DNA from 2 places in the Streptomyces sp. NPDC046821 genome. Region 2 is predicted to be linked to the other one. Evidence: riboswitches for the same ligand, from Rfam matches in the RefSeq annotation. Region 2 holds a riboswitch; the other holds the start of a gene.
The links. Region 2 has a riboswitch for cyclic di-AMP ahead of ABZ893_RS24475 (NlpC/P60 family protein). Riboswitches for the same ligand answer to the same signal wherever they lie in the genome.

Region 1 (3,203 bases), on a different contig from region 2:
GCCTCCTTGATCGCCTCGAGGATCAGGTCGAGGGCCTCACGGTTCGAGCCGAGGTTCGGGGCGAAGCCGCCCTCGTCACCGAGGCCCGTGGCCAGACCCTTGCTCTTCAGGACCTTCTTGAGGGTGTGGTAGACCTCGGTGCCCCAGCGCAGCGCCTCGGAGAAGGACTCCGCGCCGATCGGGGCGATCATGAACTCCTGGATGTCGACGTTGGAGTCGGCGTGCGACCCACCGTTCAGGATGTTCATCATCGGGACGGGCAGCAGGTGCGCGTTCGGACCGCCGAGGTAGCGGAACAGCGGCAGGTCGCTGGCCTCGGACGCGGCGTGCGCGACGGCGAGCGAGACGCCGAGGATGGCGTTGGCGCCGAGGGAGCCCTTGTTGTCGGTGGCGTCCAGGTCGAACATCGCCTGGTCGATCAGGCGCTGCTCGGTGGCGTCGTAGCCGACGAGCTCCGGGCCGATCTGCTCGATGACGGCGAGGACGGCCTTCTCGACACCCTTGCCCTGGTAACGGTTCGGGTCACCGTCGCGAAGCTCGATGGCCTCGAACGCACCGGTGGAGGCACCGGACGGGACAGCGGCACGACCGGTGCTGCCGTCGTCGAGGCCGACCTCGACCTCGACCGTGGGGTTGCCTCGGGAGTCCAGGATTTCCCGGGCTACGACGACGTCGATGGACGGCACGAGCATCTCCTTATGGGATGTGACGCAACTACGCCGGGCCGCTCGGTCCGGCAACACGAGCCTAACCGGCTCCGGGGCCGGCGCCGCCCTGTGGCCCGCCCCGTGGACAAAACCGAGAGCGAATTGTTTCCCAACGGAACAAAAAGCTCCGGCGGACGACGGGCGAAAGCGCGGTCCCCCACAGGCCTCCACAAAGCCAGAACCCCGCCCCGGGTGCGACGGGGGAGGCGCACCCGGGGCGGGGAGTTCTTGAGGGACAAAGACGCGGTACCGGCGGTCCGCCGGAGGCCGGTACCCGCGTCTCACCTCTTTATTACTGCAGAGGCTTCTTGGCAGAGGCCTCTTTTGTAGAGGCTTCTTACTTGAGGTGGAGCTGCTGGCCCGGGAAGATCAGGTCGGCGTTGTCGACGATGTCCTTGTTCAGCTTGAAGAGCTTGTCCCAGCCGCCCTTGACGTGGTGGGCCTGGGCGATCTTGCTGAGGGTGTCGCCGGACTTGACCTTGTACTCGCCGTCACCCTTCTTGACCGTCTTGCCGGTCGGGGTCTGGACGGTCTTCTTCGACTCCTGCTTCGGGGCGGCGGGCTTCACGCGCTCCTGGCTGCGGGTGGTCGGCTGCTGGGTGCGCTCCTGCTGCTGCGGCTGGGCCTGCGGCTTCGCGGGGGCCGGAGCGGAGTTGGACGTGGAGGCGCCGGACAGGCCCACACCACAGGTCGGCCAGGCACCCTTGCCCTGGCTGGCCAGGACCTTCTCTGCGACGGCTATCTGCTGCGACTTGGAGGCCAGGTCGGCGCGGGAGGCGTAGGCGGTGCCGCCGTACGCGGCCCAGGTGGACGCGGAGAACTGCACGCCGCCGTAGTAGCCGTTGCCCGTGTTGATCGACCAGTTGCCGCCGGACTCACACTGTGCGACCGCGTCCCACTCGGAGGTGGTGGCGGCGGAGGCGCCGGTGGCACCCATCAGCGGAACGGCGACGGCGGCACCGGCGACGCCGGCCAGCGTGGCGACGCGGACGGCCTTGGACGGACGACGGTGCTTGCCCTTGGAAAACAGCATGGAGAGATCCCCTCACCGACGCCTACGAGGTGAGCTGTCGGGTTCGGGCCGGATGAGTGCCCGGTCGCACGACTTGCGTGCGACTTCACCCCAAGCCGGTCCTCCGGCCGTCTCTCAACGGCCGGGACCGGCGCTTACCTTGGGTCCCCCGCTCCTGCCCACGGCGCTTACGCGACGACTGTTCCCGTTCGGACATTGGCAGGATTCGGCGTGACATCCGACGGGGCCCGCTGTGGCGAGCGGTCCTGACCGTAAGCAGTGAATCGCCCGGATTTCAAAGACGATCAGGGTCTTTGAGATCCATCTCTCATTGTCGCGAAAGCGGACATTAAGCCCGAACTGCCGCTACTTTTCGCCCGATTCGAGCCCAAGATCCAGACTCTGACCAGGAAGGATGAGGTTCGGGTCGGAGCCGACCGTCTTCTTGTTCTCCGCGTACAGCGCGGACCATCCACCGCGCACGTCATGGGCGTCCGCGATGTCCCACAGGTTGTCACCCGGGCGCACGGTGTATGTGCCTTCGTCCGTATTCGACCCCGCGCGGGCGCTTTCTCCGCCGCGCGAGGCGTGCCGGCCGGAGCTGTCGGCGGTGCGTGAGGGGGCTTTGGTCTCGTCGGCGGCCGCGTCGCCGCGGTGGCGGCCGGAGGCGGGCGAGGCGTCGGGGGTGGGCGTCGAGGGGGTCGCCGAGGCCGACGGGAGCGACGGGGTCGACGAGACCCACGGAGCCTCCGGGGTCGAAGTCGCCCCGTCCTGGCCGGACTTGTCACCCTGGGAGCCATCCGAGGCGTTACTGGCTTTATCGCCGGACTTGTCGGAATTCTTCCCATGAGAGCCACCGGAGCCGCTCTTCGCGTCCGAGGTCGCCGCGCCGGACGGAGTGGCACTGTCGCCACCCTTCGCCGCGTCACCGCTCCCGGAATCGCCGACGGACACCGACGGGGTCGGCAGCGCCACCCCGGGGTCGACGTTCGGCGGCGCCTCGTCCGTCGTGAGCCCCGACGTCACCGAGCACACCGGCCACGCACGCGGGCCCTGGTCGTCGAGAACCTTCTCGGCGACGGCGATCTGCTGCGAACGGCTGGCCTGGTCGGCGCGCGGGGCGAAGTCGAGACCGCCGTACTTCTCCCACATCTCCTGCGAGAACTGGAGCCCGCCGTAGTACCCGTTGCCCGGGTCGGCGCTCCAGGAGCCGCCGCTCTCGCACTCGGCGAGCTTGTCCCAGGTCGCCGAGGACGCGGCGCTCGCGTTGGTGGCCGCGAGCAGTGGAATCGCGAGGGCCGATCCGGTCACTCCCGCCGCGACGACGATCGCGGGAGCCTGGCGGGGGCGACGGTGACGACCGTTCCCGGAGAGCATGGAGACGCCTTTCGGGTGACTATCGCGACGGATGGTGCCGCGGTGACTCGTGAACGTAGCCGCACTCGAACGCTTGTCACAAGCGGATGCAGCAGAGATCACGTAAA
Region 2 (3,203 bases):
GCCGCCGGCGGGAGCTGGGACCACGTGGGTCCGGGACGTGGGGTTGCGTTCGGGCCGCGCACCGCCCGAACGTAACCCCACAAAGACGGTCAGGCCGGGCGCACCACGCTGTGGATCGGCATGTAGTAGATCGACTCGACGCGGACGCTCGCGCCCGGCTTCGGTGCGTGGATCATCTTGCCGCCGCCGATGTAGATGCCGACGTGGCTGATGTCGTTGTAGAAGAACACCAGGTCACCGGGCTGGGCGTCGGTCGTGCTGACCGTCTTGCCGACGTTGACCTGGTCCCAGGTGGTGCGCGGCAGCGAGATCCCGGCCGACCGCCACGCGGCCTGCGTGAGGCCCGAGCAGTCGTACGAGCCGGGGCCCGTGGCGCCCCACACGTACGGCTTGCCGATCTGGGCCTCGGCGAAGCTGATCACCTTCGCGGCCTTGGTCGCGTAGCCGGACCCGGTGCTTCCGGTGCTGCTGCCTCCGGAGCCGGTGCTCGTGCCCGAACCCGTGCTCGATCCGGAACCGGAACCGGAACCGGAACCGGAACCGGAGCCCGCGGCAGCCTTCTGCTTGGCCTCTTCCGCCGCCTTGCGCTTGGCCTCGGCCGCCGCCTGCTGGCGGGCGAGAGCCTCCTGCTTCTTGCGGGCCTCCTCCTGCTTCTGTTTCTCGATCGCCGCGAGCCGCGCCTTCTCCTCGGCGGTCAGCTTCGAGAGGAGGTCGCGCGCGTCACCGAGCTTCTGCTGGACTTCCTTCTTGGAGCTCCGGAGCGTGGCCTGCGAACTGGTCAGCGTCTCCAGGCTCTTGGTCGCCTCCGTGCGCTTCTTCGTGGTGGCGACCTGCTCCGCCTGGTAGTCGTCGACGGCCTTCTTCTGACGGCTGGTGAGCCTGCCCATCAGATGGTCCTGGTCGAAGTAGTCCTGCGGGTTGTCGGCGAGGAGCAGCGTCGCCGTGTCGGACACGGCGCCCGTGCGGTACTGGGCCGCGGCGAAGGTGCCGAGCTCCTGGCGGGCCTTGTTGAGCTTGTCGGTCCGCTTGGCGACGTCGTCGAGCAGGTGACCGACGCGCTGCTGCTGCGTGGCCGTGCGCTCCTTGGCGGCGTTGTACTTCTCCGTGGCCACGCCCGCCTGGTGGTAGAGCGTGTCGACCTTCTTCTGGACCTCTTCCAGGCTCGGCTTCGGCGGAGCGGAGGGCGCCGCGTTCGCCGTCTGCGAGAGCAGCGCTATCGAGGTGAGGGCGGCCGTCGTGATGCCGAGGACGGGGGCCGTACGGGGACTGGCTGTCCGCGGTTTGCGGTGCGACGCCAAGGGGTGGGACTCCTTCCCGTGACCGCTTACCGGGTTAGCTGACGGGTTCGGGCGAAGATTCGGAAGGCTGCCCTACGGCCGTGCCCTGACGGGTCGTCGGCCGATTCACCCCAAAAGTCCTGGGTCCCCGGTTCCATGCCTCTCGGCGTACTGAACTCAGCGGGGGCGACCCGCTCGCGGCGCGGTTGCCGGCGGGGGGACGGGCGGCCCGCGGAGCACCGTAGCCAACTCGTGTGGCTGCTGTGAAGGTTGATGTTCGATATGCCCGATACATTTTCGTGACCTTCGGAAATCTTCTTGGTGACCGGAGGTAACGGTCACGCAGGGTGATTCCCGCACTTCGTGGCGTGCCCGTCCCGGGAAGGCGGGGCCAAATTTCCGGGGCGGCCGTGGGTGTCAGTGGGGCGGCCTAGACTCGGAGAGCGATGAGCAGCCTCTTTGACGACAGCTTCCTGGCGGACCTCACGGCTTCGAAAGCCCACGAGGAGCATCCCCCGCCGCCGCCCGAGGACGACATGGCTCCGGAGCACGTTCCGGACGACCTGTTCGACGGGAAGTTCGACGCGCCTCCGGCCAGAGACGAGTACTACCGCGGCGGCGCCCCCCGCCCGGCGCTCGACCCGGCCGCGCTCCTCGACGGGCTGAACGAGAACCAGAGGGCGGCCGTCGTCCACGGCGGCTCCCCGCTGCTCATCGTGGCTGGCGCCGGCTCGGGCAAGACCCGCGTGCTCACGCACCGCATCGCCCACCTCCTCGCCGAGCGCGGTGTGCACCCCGGCCAGATCCTCGCGATCACGTTCACGAACAAGGCCGCGGGCGAGATGAAGGAGCGCGTCGAGGCCCTGGTCGGCCCGCGGGCGAACGCGATGTGGGTGTCCACGTTCCACAGCGCCTGCGTCCGCATCCTGCGCCGCGAGTCCAAGCGGCTGGGCTTCACGTCGTCGTTCTCGATCTACGACGCCGCCGACAGCAAGCGCCTGATGGCCCTCGTCTGCCGCGACCTGGACCTCGACCCGAAGAAGTTCCCGCCGAAGTCCTTCAGCGCCAAGATCTCAAATCTGAAGAACGAGCTGATCGACGAGGAGGACTTCGCCGCCCAGGCGGCGGACGGCTTCGAGAAGACGCTTGCCCAGGCCTACGCGATGTACCAGTCCCGCCTCCGCGAGGCGAACGCGCTGGACTTCGACGACCTGATCATGACGACGGTCAACCTGCTGCGTGCGTTCCCGGACGTCGCCGAGCACTACCACCGCCGCTTCCGCCACGTCCTGGTCGACGAGTACCAGGACACGAACCACGCGCAGTACTCCCTGGTGCGTGAGCTCGTCGGCACCGCCGCCGCCCACGACGAGGAGGTGGAGGCGGGTCTCGACGTGCCGCCGCGCGCGGACGACCTCGGCCCGGCCGAGCTGTGCGTCGTGGGTGACGCCGACCAGTCGATCTACGCCTTCCGCGGCGCCACCATCCGGAACATCCTCCAGTTCGAGGAGGACTACCCGGACGCGACGACGATCCTCCTGGAGCAGAACTACCGCTCGACGCAGACGATCCTCTCCGCGGCCAACGCGGTCATCGAGCGGAACGAGTCCCGCCGCCCCAAGAACCTGTGGACGAACGCGGGCGCAGGCGCGCAGATCACCGGCTATGTCGCCGACACCGAGCACGACGAGGCGCAGTTCGTCGCCGACGAGATCGACCGGCTCACGGACGCGGGCGACGCCAAGGCGGGCGACGTCGCCGTCTTCTACCGGACGAACGCGCAGTCCCGTGTCTTCGAAGAGATCTTCATCCGCGTCGGCCTGCCCTACAAGGTCGTCGGCGGAGTGCGCTTCTACGAGCGCAAGGAGGTCAGGGACGTCCTGGCCTACCTGCGGGTGCTCTCCAACCCGGAGGACTCCGTCCCGC

Region 1: it holds a riboswitch for cyclic di-AMP, as region 2 does, so the genes downstream of both, ABZ893_RS16985 (transglycosylase family protein) here and ABZ893_RS24475 (NlpC/P60 family protein) in region 2, are expected to answer to the same signal.

What each region holds. Positions count from the first base shown of each region.
Region 1 is NZ_JBEYYB010000007.1:425,351-428,553, reverse strand. Features, by position in the region: gene eno (phosphopyruvate hydratase) at 1-686, opposite strand, end outside; gene ABZ893_RS16985 (transglycosylase family protein) at 1,045-1,740, opposite strand; cyclic di-AMP (ydaO/yuaA leader) riboswitch at 1,745-1,961, opposite strand; gene ABZ893_RS16980 (transglycosylase family protein) at 2,086-3,096, opposite strand.
Region 2 is NZ_JBEYYB010000012.1:27,875-31,077, reverse strand. Features, by position in the region: gene ABZ893_RS24480 (tellurite resistance/C4-dicarboxylate transporter family protein) at 1-62, opposite strand, end outside; gene ABZ893_RS24475 (NlpC/P60 family protein) at 90-1,298, opposite strand; cyclic di-AMP (ydaO/yuaA leader) riboswitch at 1,307-1,470, opposite strand; gene pcrA (DNA helicase PcrA) at 1,724-3,203, shown strand, end outside.